DNA from 2 places in the Obesumbacterium proteus genome. Region 2 is predicted to be linked to the other one. Evidence: predicted binding sites of a transcription regulator. Region 2 holds the regulator's gene; the other holds the start of a gene.
What was found. The regulator LexA, encoded in region 2, represses DNA repair genes until DNA is damaged. The targets are predictions, from matches to a motif close to TNCTGTATGTACATACAGNA.
Positions count from the first base shown of each region.

Region 1: a site for LexA is predicted at 2,098-2,117, ahead of sulA (SOS-induced cell division inhibitor SulA). Genes of this name have one in related genera too.

Region 1 covers NZ_CP014608.1:2,914,008-2,924,456, reverse strand. The annotation lists gene yccS (YccS family putative transporter) at 1-1,207, shown strand, start outside; gene DSM2777_RS13775 (TfoX/Sxy family protein) at 1,292-1,915, opposite strand; gene sulA (SOS-induced cell division inhibitor SulA) at 2,137-2,646, shown strand; gene ompA (porin OmpA) at 3,004-4,056, shown strand; gene matP (macrodomain Ter protein MatP) at 4,209-4,667, opposite strand; gene DSM2777_RS13755 (AAA family ATPase) at 4,876-6,621, shown strand; gene fabA (bifunctional 3-hydroxydecanoyl-ACP dehydratase/trans-2-decenoyl-ACP isomerase) at 6,690-7,208, shown strand; gene DSM2777_RS13745 (LysR family transcriptional regulator) at 7,303-8,247, opposite strand; gene rmf (ribosome modulation factor) at 8,568-8,735, opposite strand; gene pqiC (membrane integrity-associated transporter subunit PqiC) at 8,996-9,556, opposite strand; gene pqiB (intermembrane transport protein PqiB) at 9,556-10,449, opposite strand, start outside.
Region 2 covers NZ_CP014608.1:268,312-278,760, reverse strand. The annotation lists gene citG (triphosphoribosyl-dephospho-CoA synthase CitG) at 1-825, opposite strand, end outside; gene citX (citrate lyase holo-[acyl-carrier protein] synthase) at 797-1,351, opposite strand; gene citF (citrate lyase subunit alpha) at 1,355-2,887, opposite strand; gene citE (citrate (pro-3S)-lyase subunit beta) at 2,899-3,807, opposite strand; gene citD (citrate lyase acyl carrier protein) at 3,804-4,100, opposite strand; gene citC ([citrate (pro-3S)-lyase] ligase) at 4,097-5,173, opposite strand; gene dpiB (sensor histidine kinase DpiB) at 5,565-7,226, shown strand; gene dpiA (two-component response regulator DpiA) at 7,195-7,893, shown strand; gene lexA (transcriptional repressor LexA) at 8,058-8,666, shown strand; gene dinF (MATE family efflux transporter DinF) at 8,804-10,144, shown strand.

The DNA of each region.
Region 1 (10,449 bases), 2.4 Mb from region 2:
TACTCATTTAGAAGCAACGCTGCAACGCATTGCCACGCAGCACGGCCATCAGCATATTTTGGTGAAGTCGTTGTTTAATCTGTTGCTGAATCTCAAAGCGATAGATGCTCAGCTGGCTAATATTGAATCTGAACAGTCTTTGGCTGCCGAACGGGAAGAAGAAAATACTCTGTCTGACGATCGCATCAGCGGTTGGAATGACATGAAGCTTCGGATCAGCCGTCATCTCACGCCGCAATCCGCCCTCTTCCGCCACGCGGTACGTATGTCGATAGTCTTAGGCGTAGGCTACGGATTTATTCAATTTACCGGTTTAAATCACGGCTATTGGATCCTGCTGACTAGCTTGTTCGTTTGCCAGCCTAACTACAACGCCACCAAGCGAAGATTAGCGCTGCGTATCATTGGTACGCTGGCGGGGGTGTTATTGGGATTACCGATCCTCTATTTTGTGCCATCACTCGACGGCCAAATGCTGCTGATCGTAATAAGCGGCGTGCTGTTCTTTGCGTTTCGTAATGTGCAATACGCGCACGCCACCATGTTCATCACGCTGTTGGTATTGTTGTGCTTTAACCTCTTGGGCGAAGGCTTTGAAGTTGCAGGGCCGAGAGTTTTCGACACGCTGGTGGGATGTGCTATCGCATGGGCGGCGGTGACCTTTATCTGGCCTGACTGGAAATTCCGCGCATTGCCTGCGGTGGTGCAAAAGACCCTTAACGCTGACTGCCGCTATCTTGACGCTATTCTGGTGCAATATCATCAAGGTAAATCCAACGCGTTAGATTATCGAATTGCACGACGTGACGCACATAACTGCGATGCGGAGCTGGCATCTGTAATTTCGAACATGTCCGCAGAACCGAAAAACAATGCTCAAACGCAAGAGTCCGCTTTCCGTCTGCTGTGTCTCAACCATACGCTGCTTAGCTATATCTCAGCATTAGGTGCACATCGGGAAAAATTGGATAACGGTGAAGTGCTGAGCATGCTTGATGATGCCGCGTGCTATATGGACGATGCTCTCAACTATGACGATAGCATTGCTGAACGTACCGAAGTGGCTATACAGAGCCTTAAGCAGCGACTGGAAGCGTATGCCTCTCCGTCTGATAACGCCGAACAGCTTGTAGTGCAGCAGATAAGCCTGATGATGGGCGTGTTACCTGAACTGATGCAGCTTAAGCGTGAACTTATTCCAGCCTAATCTGTGCCTAACCGCTCTTTTCTGACACTTTTTACTACTCTGACGGGAGCCTTGTCTTGGCTCCCTGTTATCGTATAAACCACACTATTTTTTTTGCCAGCGATAGGTATTTTGTTTCAACCATTCATCTAACGTGGCTCGTACCTGATATGAGAGCGCGGCTTCATGGCATTTCCTTACCGCCCCCGCCAAATCGAAGAGCAAGCGGTTGTGCAGATTGGCATTCATCTTCTTAAGCCGAATAAAGACCTCTGTTTCACCTAGGCTAATCAGCTGTTCGGGGCTTGTAATACCGATCTTGCCTAACAGCCGCTCCATCATATTATTAATATTCGGCAGCGATCGTAGACCCGTACTTTCCGCCGCCCGCAATGACCGTTTAAGCATCACTGACTGTTCTAATGAGGCATTCGCGAGATGCTGCAAAAAGGCGGGGTCATCCCACATGCCATGTTCAACGCGGTAATAGCTTAAACGCACTGGGATCCCTCGTTTGGTATAAATGAACGCCTTCATGCCATACGTTAGAAAGCGGGATTTCAGTTCATCATGCGCACGTAGATATAACTCCCCATCAGAGACAACCCCGAACATAGTTTTATCTAGCCATACGCCAAATCCCCCAAACTGCGAGCGTAAAGTCACCGCTCCGAGCGATGAAAAAACTTCATACGCAACGGCAGCCCTTTCAGTCAATAATCCTTTCATATGTAACTCCCTTGATATGCATTCACAATACTAATAGTTACTTTATTTAGTAATAACAGTGAATTAAGAACATAGCGAATTACCGAAAAGCATCCAAACTGAAAGTTAGTTTTAGCTCGTTTTCATCGCAGATTTGCGAAGAGCATTGTAAAAAATAGGTTGATCTCTGCCGATCACCCATGTACTGTATATTCATACAGTACACACAGCGAGAACATATCATGCGCACACAGTCACTGCATCATTACACCGACCGCTCATCATTTTTAAGCCCGTCAGCGCATCACGAAACTGAAGAGCAAGGGAATGCCTATGCTGGCGTCATCAGTGAATTGGTCTATAGCGAACATCAGCCTATGTTGTCTCTGCTTTTGCTTCCGTTACTGCGTCAGCTCGGTAAGCAATCTCGCTGGTTACTCTGGTTGAACCCGCAGCATAGACTGAGCAAACAATGGCTGGCCGATTCAGGTTTACCTGCAAGTAAGGTTATGCAGCTCAATCAAATCGAGCCTGTTGAATCTATCTATGCAATGGAATGCGCACTACGCAGCGGCAACTATAGTGTTGTATTGGGTTGGCTGCCGCCGTTAACTCAAAATGAACGCGCAAGGTTAAGAAAGGCTGCGCAAGATGGAGAGTGTTTTGGACTGGTGATGCAACCCGATCTGAATTCGGATCCAGACCAAGGACAACGAAACTTGCTAAAAATTCAGTCCAAATTGTTTCATTAAGTAAATTTAAGAGAAATCTTATCAGCACTATTTTTTCACTGCTAATTATTTAATTTTATAGCAGAAACCCGCATTGCGCCTACATTACTGCTCTTTTTTGTGAAAAAAACGACGTTTATTTTTTGAACAAAACGTTAAACGAAGTGTACACATTAACGGTTTTTTTGTTGAGCTATATCACATCGTACTTGTAAGTTTCTAATCTCGTTGTAGACTTGTTATCGCGAAGGTTGCTCTATAACGCCGAGAAAATTGGCACAGTATTTAATCGAGCGAAAACCTAGCAAAGGATTTTAACCAAGGGCTAATTGTAGCAATCTAGCTCTTTGGCCTATTTGGATGATAACGAGGCGCAAAATGAAAAAGACAGCTATCGCATTAGCAGTGGCACTCGCTGGTTTCGCTACCGTAGCGCAAGCAGCACCTAAAGATGATACTTGGTATGTTGGTGGTAAACTGGGCTGGTCCCACTACTACGACAACAGCATCAACCATTTCGGTAGCACCAACGTTCGTCCTGACCAGTTAGGCGGCGGTGCGTTCTTCGGTTACCAAGCAAACCCATATCTGGGCTTTGAAATGGGCTACGACTGGTTAGGTCGTATGGAATACCGTGGTACTAACAACGGTGCTTTCAAATCTCAAGGCGTTCAGCTGGCAGCTAAACTGAGCTACCCAATTGCTGACGATCTGGACATCTACACTCGTCTGGGTGGTATGGTATGGCGTGCTGACGGTTCTGCAAACCAGAACGGCAACCGTTACATCGACAGCCACGACACCGGTGTTTCTCCACTGGCTGCAATCGGTGTTGAATACGCACTGAACAAAGACTGGGCTACCCGTCTTGACTATCAGTTCGTAAGCAACATTGGTGATGCTAACGAAACTGCTGCACGTCCAGACAACACCCTGCTGAGCGTAGGTGTTACCTACCGTTTCGGTCAGGATGAAGCTGCTCCAGTTGTTGCTCCAGCACCAGCTCCAGCTCCAGTTGTTGAAACCAAGCGTTTCACTTTGAAGTCTGACGTTCTGTTCAACTTCAACAAAGCAACTCTGAAACCACAAGGCCAGCAGGCTCTGGATCAGATGTATTCTCAGCTGAGCAACTTGGATCCTAAAGACGGTTCTGTTGTTGTTCTGGGTTACACCGACCGTATCGGTTCTGAGCAATACAACCAGAAACTGTCTGAACAGCGCGCACAGAGCGTTGTAGATTACCTGGTATCTAAAGGTATCCCTGCAGACAAAATCTCTGCACGTGGCATGGGCAAAGCTGACCCAGTTACTGGTTCTACCTGTGACAACGTTAAAGCTCGCGCAGCTCTGATCGACTGCCTGGCTCCAGACCGTCGCGTAGAAATCGAAGTTAAAGGCATCAAAGACGTAGTAACTCAGCCACAGGCTTAAGTTAACTCGTTGGTCCTTTAATCAAAAAGCCTCGCATTGCGAGGCTTTTTTTATGCGTTTTATTTATTGGTTATTGTACTTATTGACCATTGAACTTAGCGGTCATTGTGCGTAGCAATCACGATTGGCAGGAGCTAAGGGTGAAATCGGTGTTATTCCGAGGGCTTACCCAAAAATGACTGCAAATCCTTCTTCAGCGATGACATCTGGTTGGCATACTGTTCTTTGCGTTCTGCATCTTCAATGAGCTGAACGATGGTTTCAGATAGCGTACTGCCGCGCCGATGAGCAAGCCCAGCCAAACGTTGCCAAACCAAATATTCTAAATCGATAGATTTCTTGCGCGTATGCATGTGCTCGGCGTTGAAATGACGCTTTCGCCGCGCACGGATGGTTTGTTTCATCTTGTTTTGCAGATCGGGATTCATGTGTTCCCTGATCCACTCGTGAACATTAACAGGCTCACTCTCAAGCTTTAGCAGCAGATCAACAGCCTGCTGGGCCATACTAGTTTCTAGATAACGGGTGATCGCTTCGCCTTCTCGGTGTTTCTTCACCAAGTATTTCCACTTCCACCCACTTTCCAGATTTTCAAGCTGTTGGTATTTCATTGAGATATCTGCCAGTGACACGGTAACTTCCCATAAGAATAACAACTTTTTTTAGTTTTGCAGATATTTCATATTTTATTATTGATTGTTTTTTATCCAGCGCTGCCTCGAAATCACTTCCTTTTAACTCTTCTGCCGTTGTTTCCTGTGCAGGGCGGTGGAATCTTGTATAATTGCGGTTTTCCTACTGACAATAAAATTGACGACTTTGAGCAATTATCGACTCGACTGGCAATCGCTACTGCCCGATACGACACCTTATCAGTCTGTTTTCTCTGCGGCGGCACAACAGCCTGCGCTGACGTTCTCAGAATATCAGCCACGCTTGGAAAACAGCTTGGCCCATTTCTGTCATCCGCAATCGCCTTCACCTTTTATGATCCTGAAGGCAGAGGAGACCTATGAGTATTTGGCAATCCTGCATCGTGCGACCGGAGAGTTATTACCGGAGCTCACCTTGCGAGGCAGCCAATATCACATCGATGGTATGCATGTCAGCATCATGCCAGCTGATAATCCTCAGGCGAATTTTGCAGCCACCACAACGTCACTTTTTGCCGACTGGTACGAAGGTGAGCAGCTGTTTGGCACGGTTCGTCAATCCAATGGGAAAATCACCCTTGAACCAGGCATGGTCCATAAAGCAAACGGCGGTGTGTTAATCCTGTCGTTGCGAACTATGCTTGCTCAACCGCTGCTTTGGCTGCGATTGAAACAAATCGTTCTCGGCAGAAAATTCAAATGGTTCTCACCTGATGAGAATAAGCCTCTGCCAGTTCACATTCCGGATATGCCAATCGATCTTAAGGTCATTCTGGTCAGCGACCGTGAAGGATTAGCTGATTTCCAGGATATGGAACCTGACTTATGCTTCAACTCAATTTACGGTGAGTTTGAAGCCGATATGTCATTGGTAGATACCGAAGATATGCAGCGTTGGTGCTCATTGGTGACTACCATTGCCAACGAATATCAGCTTCCCCCCATTGCGGAAGATGCATGGCCAATCCTCGTTAATACGGCCATCCGAGCCATTGGCGATCAAGGCACGTTGCCGCTTAGCCCAACGCTCATTGCACGCACGCTGCGTGAAGCCGCGTTGCATAGCAACGAGGTTATTGATGCCCAAGCCCTCAATGAAACGATCGCCTCTCGCCGCTGGCGTGAGGGTTATCTTGCCGAACGCATGCATGATGAAATTGAGCTAGGCCAAATCCTGATAGAAACCGAGGGTGAGGTCATTGGCCAAATCAACGGCTTGTCGGTATTAGAATACCCAGGCCACCCACTGATGTTTGGCGAGCCTTCGCGCATTACCTGCGCGGTGCATCTGGGCGATGGCGAATTTACGGACGTAGAACGCAAAGCGGAGCTGGGCGGGAATCTTCATGCCAAGGGCATGATGATTATGCAAGCCTTCCTGATTTCTGAATTAGATTTAGAGCAACAGCTCCCCTTCTCTGCGTCTATTGTTTTCGAGCAATCTTATGGTGAAGTTGACGGCGACAGCGCTTCACTTGCCGAGCTTTGTGCATTGGTCAGCGCACTTTCTCTTGCGCCAATCAATCAACAGATCGCAGTCACCGGCTCCGTGGACCAATTTGGACACGTACAGCCTATTGGCGGCGTTAATGAGAAGATTGAAGGCTTCTTTGAAGCCTGTCAGCGTCGTGGCTTAACGGGCTCTCAGGGCGTGATTATTCCGGCAACCAACGCTCGTCATTTATGCTTAAGTGCAGAAGTTATCGAAGCGGTTAAAGCTGGAACCTTCCATCTTTGGGCCGTCGAGAATGCAGAAGATGCACTGCCAATTCTGACCGGCGTAGTATACCGTAGTGAGACGGGGCCTAGCCTCATCGGTGCAATACAAGATCGAATTGCCGCTATCAGCCCAATGGATAAGCGCCAATTGCCTTGGCCACTACGCTGGCTAAACTGGTTCAACCATGGCTGATCGGACTTGTTCAGCGTACACGTGTTAGCTAACATGCACCCTTCATTAAAATAAGGCTTACAAGAATTATGGTAGATAAACGCGAATCTTATACTAAAGAAGACCTTGAAGCGTCTGGACGCGGTGAACTGTTCGGCGCTGGTGGGCCACCACTGCCGTCAGGCAATATGCTGATGATGGATCGTGTCGTGAAAATGACCGAAGACGGCGGTAACTACAATAAAGGCTATGTAGAAGCTGAGCTGGATATCAATCCTGACCTATGGTTCTTTGGTTGCCATTTCGTTGGCGATCCCGTGATGCCAGGATGTTTAGGCTTAGATGCGATGTGGCAGCTGGTCGGCTTCTACCTTGGCTGGTTAGGCGGCGAAGGCAAAGGACGTGCACTTGGCGTGGGTGAAGTGAAATTTACCGGTCAGGTTCTGCCTACTGCGAAAAAAGTCACCTACCGTATTCATTTTAAACGCGTTATCAACCGTCGTTTAATCATGGGTATTGCTGATGGTGAAGTATTAGTTGATGGTCAGGTGATCTATAACGCATCTGATCTGAAAGTAGGTTTATTCAAAGATACCAGCGCATTCTAATGCGTTAGGATCTGTGGCTCTTGCCATGAATGAATAATAAAAGCGCAGCAACTTGCTGCGCTTTTTGTTTTCTAAATAAGAGACATTTCGTTATCTAACGATGAACAACGGTGTTATTCGTAATCAAGACCTCTTTAACTTTATTAATGAGATCTAATAACGCCTTATCCTGCTGTGCCTTTTTACTGTAAGACATATAGATTTCATAAGTCCCTAAATCAACCTCGCAATCTAGACGCTTCAGATTATATATATCTTTAAATTTTTCATACATTGACTCAGGGAAAAAACCGACGTCATTTGTTTTTTCAATCACGGCTAAAGCCGTAATCAAAGAAGGCGATGCAAATGACACCGTTCTTTTACTTCCTAAGAGGGTATCTATTTTTGTTCTGAATTCATTAATTTTTTTTCTATTTTTAGTAATTGTTGTATAACGTTCATCCATTATGCGGCCACCCGCCACGCCACCACTGATTCTTGGATGGTTTTTACCACAAACCATCACAATATCCTCACTATAAATTAGCTCAGATTCTATAGCCGAGTTATAGATTGGGACAATATCAAAAATGATGTCTGCTTTATGGTATAGCAACGCATGTTCTACTTCGATAGGATCCTCAGGCAACAGATTATGAGCGATTCGGCACTTAATCTTGGCCGACGACATAAGGTGGTTGCAGACATCTGGTATCAATAGCTGAGCGAGGTGAGGGTCGCTCCAGATCACCAGATTCCTGATGCTATCTCCCTTATCTGCAAAAATATCAATGATGCCATTTAAGCTTCCCTTTATGTTCTCATGCATGCTATCAGCAAAAACCGTCGCAGATATCCCCTTTCCATCCCTGATGAATAGAGGGTCTGGAAAGTACTGTCTGAGTCTTTGGATACTCTGGCTTACCGCTGGAGATGTCATACCTAAAATATCAGCGGCTTTACTAACGCTCTTATAAAAATAAACAGCTTCGAAGACCGTTAATAAATTTAGGTCAAACTTCCTTAATGATTTTAAACTATCCTGATGTTCAAACATCCCAATAACTCCAAATAGCAAACTCCATTTTTGGCATAATACAATTCATTAAATTAATAATAATTTAAGATATGAAAAACCAAATTATTCGTCCATGGAATGAATTCATATTCCAATAATAATTCATTCAATAATACATTATCTGATAGGTTATAAAAAATAAAGCCTAATTTAACTGAGAATTAAAAACATAGGAGATTAATTTATATATAAATTATAAATGAATCTTGTATATATTCATAAACTAGCTGTTCTACTGAATAAAAACCTCTGCGCGAACAGAGGTTTTTATTGCTAATCCGAATTGATAGCGATGACCATCAGGCCATTACCGACCTGTCTTCCATGGCCTGCCGCCAGCCTCCCAACCAATGTGACCTTGCATCTACCGATTGATATGGGCAAAACTCCTTTGAGCGCCCGATAATACCAGCCTGATACCCACGTGATTGAGCCCGTTCTAGGCGGTCGCGTTTTTGTCTCTTCATGCCTCGTTTCCCTCATTTTCAGTTCTGCTGGAAAGAAAACAGTGATGGATTTTTCGCCATCACACATAATCAATAGCCGCTTTTAGCCTGAGGGTCAATGCGCAAAATTCATACCAGTGTCACAAATGTGAGCGACAAGACGTCGCCGCACAACAGTATTTAACGCGATATGTCACAATCATCTGTTCTACATAAAGAAAACCCCGGTCAGCGATATTGGCTCTGACCGGGGTTTATTTAGACACTTTTAGCCTAGCGTATTACTGAACCTGACGTGCGATCTGCTGCGCTTCCTGTTGCCAGCCTTCCGCGAGCGTCTTCACCAACGCATCATAGCCGTCCTGCGGCACAGGAAGCACTAGGTTGAACGCTCGCTTAGTCAGTTGACCATTACGCGTTAATATCCATTCACCGCTGATAACGGCCTTGCCATCATAGCGACCATGGAAGCCTGTCACGCTAATATTTAGCGTATCTTGAGCATTACCCAGCGGCTGAGATGAAACAATCCAACCCGACATCGCCACACTCAAATTCGCGACCATCGTTTGTTGGAGCTGTTGTTCCAGCGGGCTTGCCCAAAGATTATTCCCGGCGGTGACAAACTGCACATCGTTAGTTTGATAAACCACGCCAAGGGCGCTCAGAAAGTCCGCCACGTTCACACGCTCAAGCCATAGCTGATGTGTGTCGCTGTTAACGGGCGCTTGCACCACCGCCGTGCTAGCCACGGGAACAGGCAGCTGATAGTAACTTTTCTGTGGTTGGCCGCTGCATGCACTCAGCAATAACGCAGCCGCTCCCAGCATCCAGATTTTCATTATTTTGTCCTCTTAGGCTGCGGATCTTTGCCAGCTGGCGCTTCAAATACCAGCGAGTTGCTCTTCTCATTTAGCGTGCGCAGTACCGGCTGTAGCTCACGTAACACCTGATCCAAGCGCTGCATGTCACCGACCATATTGTTATAGGCTGGCGAACCAGGCTGGAAGCCTTTCACACTGCGATTCAGCTCAGTTAGCGTTTTCTGCATATCCGCTGGCAATGCCTGCGCCTCTTTACTTGAAACCAGTTTATTCAACGCATCCAACGTTTTCTGCGTTTCTGCCATCGTTTTCTGGCTGGCTTTCAAGGTATTAGTCGCTTCATTAATCATTGGCTCGATAGGTAACGAGTTGATTTTGTCGAGTGTCGCAGTCAGTTTCTGTTGCAACTGCGCCAAGCCACCGCTCACCGTAGGCACCACCGGCCAGCCATCAATTTTACGCGGTCCTTTCCACGGCTTAGCCTGTGGATAGAAGTCCAAATCAATATACAGCGAGCCAGTTAGCAAGTTGGCCGATTTCAGCGATGCACGTAAACCTTCCCCTACGCCGGAGAACAGGTGTTGCTCAACGTTAAAGTTATCACCCAATTTTTGCTGAATACGTCCCGGCTCGATATTGACCAAGACCGGAATCTGATAATCGGAGTCCAGTTTCTGGCTTAGACCCGTCACAAAGTAAGGTGCTTCAGCCACCGTACCTAAACGAATACCGCGGAATTCAACCGGAGCCCCTGCTTGCAGACCACGAATAGAATCACTAAAGAACATCAGCACACTTTTATGTTCGGTATAGAGAGATTCCTGAATGCTTCGCTGGTTATCAAACAGAGCAAACTGAGACTGATTGGCCGCAGGCTTGCCGACTGACCAGCCTTGTGGCACATCAAAGCT
Region 2 (10,449 bases):
GCGTTGAATGCATTCCTGGTCGAAATCATGAAGGAGCTTGAGATCGGAGGGCTGGCGAATGCCACCCTGACGCAGCAATGCCTTAGCGCGCTGTTGCAGCCAACTGAGGCCGCTTTGGCCTCCGCGTGAGGCTACGTTGGTGTCGCCGTTATGTGCCATCAGCACTAACAGCGTATCGAGCAAGGCAAGTTCAGGATCGGTGCCCTGCGCGAGGCGAGCTTGGTAATGTGGCAGAGCAAGCTGAATAACTAATGGATAGCCCGCCTCAGCTTCGCCGCGAGCGCCGGTGAGGCCGAGTTGTCGATAAAGCCGCTGTCCTGCAGTTTTTTGTTGATTGTTATGGTTATTTTGCAGTTCACGTTCGGTCAGCCCACGGCAAAAAGCGGCGGCGGTGCTACAAATCAGTTCAGGTGTGATAGCGCTTTTTCTTTGATGCAAACGCCCAATAGCCGCGCACAGTAACCCCAAAGAAAAAATGCTGCCTTTATGCGTATTTACGCCAAAAGTTGCGCGGAACATGTCAGTTTCGCAGGCGATGCCAATCGGACGTAGCCCGGTGAGCACGTCTGATTCAGCAAGGTTGGCGCTACAGGCACCAAATTCGATAAAACGCGGTAACCATTGGCGGATCGCCAATGCGCTACGGTGAAAATCTTCCAGCGCCATGTCTTTATGCGCGCCGCAGTTATTTCTATCGACCAAACCCGGCTTTGGCGTGAGATTGACCTCAGCCAACATGGCACGGTAAGCAAGCTCGCTACAATGGGCGACGAAATGCTCATCGGTAGCGGTGGAATCAGACGGCTGCTGCGTTATCGGCATCATGCAGTAATGCCTCCATGCGGGTGATCAGATCGGGAATTGCGTGTGCTCTTTCGCGTGCGCATACGGCCGCTTCGCGTTGGCACAGCAAACAGGTTCGGCTAGAGAGTAAAAAGTCACGACGAGAGAGAATTTTTCCTAGCGGATTCAGTACGTCGATATCCCATAAACGCCCAAGCACATGTTCTTGCTCGAGTGCGATCATGGCTTTTTTAACTACGCGAGCCGGTGCGTCGATGGCGAGCAGCCCTTCAGGGCCGGTCGCCAACGCAAAAGAAGCCTGCTCCTTCAATTCCCAACCTGATTGTTCAACACGCTGGCACAGCGCTTTCAGACCGTGATTAAAGATTTTGCGTGTCATCACGCTATCTTTAATCGGTCCAGGCGCGACCACGGTAAACGAGATCAGCGTTGAGGTATGGCGCGCCAGCCACTCCGTCTGCCGAGACTGCCTGCATTCACGGCTGAATAGCAGTTCCGGCAATGTAACGGTGTGGCTGGTCGCCAAAGTTGGGAGCAGGTAAAACATGGTTTATTCCTTAACCTGACGAACGACGTCGATCACGGAACCATCGCGATAGCGCACAACGGCGATAACACGGTCAGTGAATTCGATCGCACGAGGTTGTCCGGTAAGGATTTGCGCACGTTCACGCAGCCATTCGATGGACACCACTTTCAAGCCAGCGGCTTTCAGGCGGTCGGCCAGCTCTGGGCGTGCAGGGTTAACGGCAATACCGTGGTCAGTAACCAGAATATCGACGCTTGAACCTGGAGTGACGCAGGTGGTGACTTCATCCACCAGCGTTGGAATGCGGCCACGTACCAATGGGGCAACGATGATAGACAGCGCAGCAGCGACCGCAGTGTCACAGTGGCCACCGGAAGCGCCGCGTAAAACGCCGTCAGAACCGGTCAGCACGTTCACATTGAAGTGAGTGTCCACTTCCAGCGCACTCAGCACCACGACGTCTAAGCGATCAACGGAAGCACCTTTTGAGCCCCAGTTTGCATACTGGTTAGCGCTGATTTCGATGTGGTTCGGGTTGCGTGCTAAAGACTCTGCGGCTGCACGGTCGAAGCTTTGTACGTCCAGCAGCTTCTTGATGAAGCCTTTTTCGTGCAGATCAACGATGGTGGACGTAATGCCGCCTAACGCAAAGCCAGCATGAATATCGCGGCTACGCATTTTGTCTTCGAGGAAGCGGGTGACAGCCAGCGATGCACCACCGGTACCGGTTTGCAGCGAGAAGCCCTCTTTGAAGTAGCCGGAGTTAACCACCACGTCAGCCGCGCTGCGAGCGATCAACAGTTCGCGCGGATTAGAGGTCATACGGGTTGCATCTGCACCGATCTTATCGGCATCACCGACCTGTTCGATTTGCACGATCAAATCAACCTGATCCTGCATGATGCTGGCTGGGTTGTGCGGGTATGGCAGCAGCTCTTCGGTTAGAAGAACCACTTGTTTCGCATTTTCAGCATCAACTTTGGCATAGCCAAGAGAACCACAGCAGGCTTTGCCGGTGTAGCCGTTCGCATTACCAAACGGGTCGCAGGCAGGAACCCCGAGGAAAGCCACGTCGATATTTAGCTCGCCGCTTTCAACCAAATGTACGCGGCCACCGTGAGAGTGGATCTGTACCGGTTCTTCCAGCAGACCACGGGAGATTTCTTCCGCCAATGGGCCACGCAGCCCAGAGGTATAGATACGGCTGACAACGCCGTTACGGATATGGTCGACCAACGGGGCATGGCAATCGCTCAGTGAGCTGGACGCCAGCGTAAGATTTTTGAAGCCCATCTGCGCAATAGTGGCCATCACTAAGTTGATGGTCAGATCGCCACCGCGGAATGCGTGGTGGAAAGAGATGGTCATGCCATCATGCAGACCTGAGCGGCGAATTGCCTCTTCCAGCGTGCTGCATAATTTTTTATCGCGAGGCTTTTGCGCCTGCAGATTCAATTTTGAAACGTTTTTATAGCTTGGCAGTGCGCTTTCAGTTTGGCGGGTATAGGCCGAAACGCGTTCCTGTCGTTGAAGAAGTTCTTTTTTCTGAGTCATTTTTTTTCGCCTTATTCTTCACGGATGCCAGACAGTTCTGCACGAGACAGAACCAAACGGGCGCGTTCAATCACTGGGCTATCAACCATTTTGCCGTTCAGTGAAACAACGCCACGGCCTTCACGTGCAGAAGCTTCTGCTGCTTCAACCACGAGTTTCGCGTGATTGACTTCTTTTTGCGTTGGGGCGTAAAGGTTGTGCAATAACTCAATTTGGCGTGGGTTGATCAGTGATTTACCGTCAAAGCCCAGCTGTTTGATATGTGCAGCTTCGCGCAGGAAGCCTTCTTCATTGTTGGCATCGGAATAGACGGTATCGAAAGCCTGAATGCCCGCGGAGCGAGCGGCTTGCAGAATTGAACAGCGAGCGAACAGCAGTTCAACGCCTTCAGGGGAACGTTCGGTGCGCAGGTTACGCACGTAGTCTTCTGCACCCAGAGCGATACCGATTAAGCGTGGAGATGCGTGAGCAATCGCCACCGCCTGAGTAATCCCCTGAGCGGATTCAATCGCTGCCAGAAGACCGGTGCTGCCGACTTCGCGGCCACATTCGGCTTCAATACGAGCAATTTCGTTTTCGATATCAATCACGTCTTGGGCGGTATCAGTTTTTGGCAGACGCACGATGTCTGCGCCACCGCGAACCACGGCTTCCAAATCGGCAACGCCATATTCAGAATCTAGCGCGTTGACGCGCACGATGGTTTCGATGTCTTGGTACAGCGGGTGCTGCAACGCGTGATAAACCAAGCGACGAGCGGCATCTTTTTCACGCAGAACCACGGAGTCTTCTAGGTCAAACATCAATGCATCGGCATGATAGATAAAGGAATTACTGACCATTGCGGCGTTTGCGCCCGGCACAAACAGCATACTGCGACGAGTGCGAGATTTACGCTCTTGAGCGATACGAGAAGTCATGCGCGTTCCTCCCAAGGCAGGTTTTTCACATCGCTGGCGCGAACCAGCAGCGTTTCCAAACGGGCGCGTAGGATGCAATCCAAAGCACCTTTGTCATCAACGATGAGCTGAACGCCGCTAATATCATGGCGTTTGAGAATCTCCATAACGGTAGTGCGGATCGCGTCGCCGAACTGTTTCTCAACGCTGCTGCTGATTTGCAGATCAATCTCGGGTGTGTCGATAGGCGCTATTCGCACCATCACATCGCTAGACTCCAAAGTGCCAGCGACGGCTGCTTGGGTTATTTTCATTTTTCACCTGTTACTAATGCGGATTCCTGCGGCCGGTCAGTCACGTTTTCTGAGCGAGGAACGAGCAGGCGTTGTAAATAAGCGCGGGTCGCTTCAGGCACCAAAGGCGCGATGGCCGGAAGATCTTTTTGCACCAGCAGTTTGCGTACCCACGAGGCGGAGATCGCGGTGTCGTGGTATTGCAAACGCTCAATTTCCACCAGTTCAATTGGTGGAGCGGGCAGAGACGGCGTCTCCAACCAGTGGCGCATGTCACGATTGTATTTGGCTGTCACCTGACAGTACGGTTCGGTACCGACGAAACGGTGGGTAATCCCCAAGGCTGGAGCCAAATACTGACGAAAAATTTTAAGGTCGATCTCGGTGTAACAATCGTCCACGACGCCTTGCTCTTTGATGAAGTAGCAAGGGAACGTCGCACGGGAAATGATGTATTCCGAACCACGGTGTACGGTTAAGTTCTTGATATCAGCGGTACCGGCACGCACCAGTTCTAGGCGATCCTCATAAGGGAAACGCGAAGTATCCTCTTTGACCAAAAACAAGTGCAGCCAGTCGCATTGCGCCGCCGCCTGCTGAACCAGATAACGATGCCCGTTGGTAAACGGGTTGGCATTCATAACGATGCTGCCAATTTTATTACCGTCGTGGCGCAGCGTAGTGAGATAGCTGGCGTAGCGCTGAATACGCGTGGCGCTGTTTTCCATCAGCACCATGACGTTCGGTACGCTGGTGACGGTATAAAAGCCGCACTGCTTGAATAACGCTTCGTTCTGGGTTTTTGTGTATATAAATAAATGAGTGCAGTGCTTTTCATACGCCAGATTAATTAATTCTGTCGCGAGGGTGAGCGCAAGTCCTTCACCGCGAACAGATTCACTGATAGCAACACATTTAATAATATTCCCCGCTATTCCACCGCAGGCGATTAGCTGGTCATCACGGGTGACGGTAATAAACACTTCCACCGTGGAATCAATGCTCAGGCCATTTTCCCGAAGAAAATGAGCGATGACAGCGATCTTCTTATTTTCCGAACGCTTAACCTGAGAAAATACGGTATTACCAAACATAGAGTTTCCTGTTGCTTGCCGCATGCGTGCAGTAGGATCACAATTGTTGTGATTTGTTGCATATCAATAACGTTTTATTTTCAATTGCTCGGCGCAACGCTTTAATCTTATTCGTTTATATTTTTGCGTTGACGGAATGATCGTAAGGAGTATTAAGGCGGGAAATCTTGACCTATTTCACAAAGAGTTATCAGAATTAAATAGACTTAATGGTTTTTATTTTCTTAATTATTTTTATTTGGATAAGTAACGTGGTTTTTATTTGTTTAATTGATTTAATCCGTAGAATCTGCAACGATCTAATCCGTAGTGGGCAGAAAATGAGGAAACATATTCATTACATTTCCCTGATACTAGCCCATCATTTCGCCGCAAAAAAGAGGAAATATCGATGTTTGGCAAACCAAATGTTAAAGAGTTTAGGTTTTTTAGCCGCATCGCATTTCCTTTACGAATATTTCTTTTATTACTCCTCGTCTCAACATTATTGGTTGCCGCGCTAGGGAAATATTTATCTGCTTCATTTGAAGATTATCTTAGTAATCATGTGCGTGATATGGCAATGAATCAGGCCAAAATCATTGCTTCAATTGATAGTGTTGTCACGGCAGTCAAAAATAGAGATACCAAACGTCTTGCCATTATCGCCAATAAATTAGGTACCGGTTCGGATTTTGACTATGTTGTTATCGGGGATAAAAACTCTATCCGCTTATATCATCCTAATCCGGCCAAAATTGGTCTTCCGATGCAATGGAGTAAGCCCGGAGCGTTGGAGCGTGGCGAGAGTTATTTTATTACCGGTAAAGGTTCTATCGGTATGGCAATGCGTGCAAAAACGCCGATTTTTGATGAGCAGGGCAAAATTATTGGCGTGGTTTCGCTGGGCTATTTGGTCAGCAAGATAGACAGCTGGCGACTAGATTTTTTACTGCCTTTGGCGGGCGTGTTTGTCCTGATTCTTATTATCTTGATGTTGCTGTCGTGGATGTTTGCTTCACACATTCGTCGGCAAATGTTAGGAATGGAACCGCGCCAAATTGCGCGCGTGGTGCGCCAGCAAGACGCGTTGTTTGGCTCGGTATATGAGGGACTTATTGCGGTCGACCCCGATGGGCTGATTACTGCGATCAACCGAAATGCGCGCAAAATGCTAGGGTTAAGTTCGCCGGGAAGACAATGGCTGGGGAAACCGATTGAAGAGGTTGTTGATCCTGCGGGCTTTTTCACGGAACAAATAGAAGAAAAACGGCAGGATGTGATTTGCACTTTTAATGGGTTGAGCGTTATTGCCAACCGTGCTGCCATACATTTCGGCGATGAGCTATTGGGCGCAATTATCAGTTTCCGTAGTAAAGATGAAATTAGCACGCTCAACGCCCAGCTCACGCAGATAAAACAGTATGTTGAAAGCCTGCGCACGTTACGTCATGAGCATCTTAACTGGATGTCGACGATCAACGGGCTGTTACAAATGAAAGAATATGATCGTGCGCTGGCAATGGTAAAAGGGGAATCGCAGGCGCAGCAGCAGCTTATTGATAGTCTGAGAGGTTCTTTCGACGACCGTCAGGTCGCGGGGCTACTTTTTGGTAAAGCGCAGCGCGCTCGGGAACTGGGGCTGACGTTTAATTTGGTCGAAGGCAGTCAGCTACGTCAGTTACCTGAAGGGCTTGATAGCACGGAGTTCGCGGCCATCGTGGGTAATCTACTCGACAATGCCTTTGATGCTAGCCTGAAGAATTCGCAGGGCAATAAAACCGTCGAGCTGTATCTTAGCGACGAGGGCGAGGATGTGATCGTGGAAGTAGCCGATCAAGGATGTGGCGTTCCAGAGTCTTTACGTGAGGCTATTTTTGAGCAAGGGGTCAGCACCAAAACAGAAGACGCCGGTGAGCATGGCATCGGGCTATACCTGATTGCCAGCTATGTAGGCCGCTGTGGCGGTGTGATTACGTTGGAAGACAACGAACCTTGTGGAACTTTATTTTCCGTATTTATTCCGAAAGTGAAAAAGACTTATGACACAACCAATAACGATTCTAATAGTTGAAGACGAAACGCCACTTGCAGAAATGCATGCGGAGTTTATTCGCCATTTCCAGGGCTGTGGTCAGGTATGGTTGGCGGGAAATCTTGCTCAGGCCAGAATGATGATTGAGCGATTCAAACCCGACCTCATCTTGCTGGATAACTATTTACCCGATGGCAAAGGCATCACGCTATTGCATGAATTAACTCAGGCTCGTTTCCCTGGCGGTGTGGTTTTCACCACCGCGGCAAGTGATATGGATACGGTGTCAGACGCGGTGCGCTGTGGTGTATTCGACTATTTAGTGAAGCCGATTGCTTACGAACGCTTGGGGCAAACGCTTGAACGCTACCATGTACGCAAGCGGATGCTCGCTAACAGCGATAGCGCCAGCCAGCGCCAAATTGATGATATGTTCAATGCCTATGCGCGTGGCGAGCAGAAAGAAGAATTGCCGGTTGGCATCGATGCGCTGACCTTAGATAAGGTGCAGAAGCTATTTGCCGATCCTGATGCGCGTCATACCGCAGAAACCGTTGCGCAGGAGCTTAAACTCAGCCGAACAACGGCACGGCGCTACTTAGAGTTTTGCGCGGGCCGCCATCTGATTATGGCTGAAATCGTGTATGGAAAAGTGGGCCGCCCACAACGAACCTATAGAGCGCCAGAAACGGTCAAAAATGGCTGATGAATGGGCCGATTATTGACGGGTAGCTGACTGAAAATACAAAAAACGCACGCTTAATGCAGATCAGATGCGTCACGGCTCAATCTTTATGTATTTGACGGTTTCAAAATGGTCGCTACCTGTATATACTCACAGCAAAACTGTATAAACAAACAGGTGGTGGAATGAAAGCACTTACAGCCAGACAGCAGGAAGTCTACGATCTGATTCGTGACCATATTGAACAAACTGGCATGCCGCCAACCCGCGCTGAAATTGCTCAGCGCTTGGGATTCCGCTCTCCTAATGCGGCAGAAGAACATTTAAAAGCACTGCAACGTAAAGGCGTTATCGAGATCGTTTCCGGTGCTTCGCGTGGTATTCGTCTTTTGATGGAAGATGAAACCGGCCTGCCGTTAATTGGCCGCGTGGCAGCGGGTGAACCTCTGCTAGCGCAAGAACATATTGAAGGCCATTATCAGGTCGATCCTGCTCTGTTTAAGCCTAATGCCGATTTCTTACTGCGCGTTAACGGAATGTCGATGCGCGATATCGGTATTTTAGACGGCGATTTGCTGGCTGTGCATAAAACACAGGATGTGCGTAATGGGCAGGTTGTGGTTGCGCGTATCGAAGATGAAGTGACGGTTAAGCGACTGAAAAAGCAAGGCAATATTGTTCAGCTGTTGCCAGAAAACAGCGATTTCGAGCCTATTGTTGTTGACCTGCGCGAGCAAAACTTCACGATTGAAGGTTTAGCGGTAGGTGTTATTCGTAACGGCGACTGGATCTAAAACTTCACCTGTTGCGTTTGGTATCACACCGATAGACTAAGCCCCTTAATTGGGGCTTTTTTATGGCGTATTCGTTCATGCTGTAAACCTCTTTGTGTTGAGATAACGGGTCGGTTATCTGGAATGAATTCAAAAAAATGAAAATGCTTACACCAACCGATAAGGCGCTGTGGATCCTCGCACTGCCGATGATCCTATCGAATATCTCCGTTCCGTTGTTAGGGCTAGTCGATACCGCCGTAATTGGGCATTTGGATAGCCCTGTTTATCTTGGTGGTGTAGCCGTTGGCGCGATGGCTACGTCATTCTTATTTATGCTGCTGCTATTTTTACGCATGAGCACCACGGGGCTAACTGCGCAAGCGTTCGGCGCGGGGGATAAAACGGCGTTGGCTCGTGCGCTTGTGCAGCCAATGCTCATAGCGTTGCTGGCAGGGATCGTTATCATCGCGCTGCGACAGCCTTTGATTAACGGCGTGCTGCGGATTGTGGGCGGTCATGAAGATGTACTCGAGCAGGCTCGTTTGTTTATGCAGATTCGCTGGCTTGGTGCACCTGCGACGCTGGCGAACCTTGTTATTCTTGGCTGGCTGTTAGGCGTTCAATATGCCCGTGCGCCGGTCATATTGCTGGTTGTGGGTAACGTTATTAACATCACGCTCGATCTGTGGTTTGTTGTTGGACTGGGCTGGAAGGTGCCCGGTGCAGCAAGTGCGACGGTGATTGCCGACTACGCGACCTTTTTACTGGGGCTCGGTCTGGTTTGGCACGTGATGAAGCTACGTGGCCTACATCTGGAATATTTCCGCAACGCGTGGCGTGGAAACCTTCGCCGCCTGTTGGCGTTAAACCGCGACATCATGCTGCGTTCTTTGCTGCTGCAACTATGCTTTTCATCGCTGACGATTCTGGGTGCCAGAATGGGAAGCGAAGTGGTGGCGGTGAATGCGGTTCTGATGAACCTGCTGACGTTTACCGCCTATGCGCTAGATGGTTTTGCCTATGCAGTGGAAGCTCATTCTGGGCAGGCCTATGGTGCACGCGACGGTCGTAAACTACAGAAAATCTGGCATTCTGCCTGTCGGCAGGCGGGTATCGTGGCGGTGTTCTTTGCCATGCTGTATGCCGTATTTGGTCAACAAATCATTCAGATCTTAACCTCGTTGCCAGAAGTACAATCGTTGGCGTCGCACTACCTGCCGTGGCAGATTGTTTTACCGCTGCTGGGCGTGTGGTGTTATCTATTAGATGGCATGTTTATCGGCGCGACGCGCGGTGCCGAAATGCGTAATAGTATGGCCGTTGCCGCGGCGGGTTATGGTTTAACGCTGTGCACGCTCCCTTGGCTAGGCAACCATGGTTTATGGTTGGCTTTGGCGGTATTTTTATCGCTGCGCGGACTTTCCTTGTGGGTTGTCTGGCGTCGTCATTGGCGGGATAAAACATGGTTCCCCACCGGTAATATTGAGTTAAATTAGGGTGTTATAGCGTTAAATAATCAGGGCAATGTGATAATTCTGATAGTTTTTGCATTGCCCTAAAATGACGCGTTATTAATATTTGCTTACATTCTAGGTGAAAAAAATTATTCTCCGCTTATTCCCTGTTTTCTCTCTGCTTTTGTGCTTTTCTGCGAAAGTTTTTTATTAAATATTATCGATTATCTAGCTGAAAATATTTTTATGCTCTGTATCCGCTAGTCTTAATGGTGAACGTTAACTGATGCCTCACATCGCAATTGTGATTAATTCAATCGAGTAAAGATGTGTGGGGAATATATTCC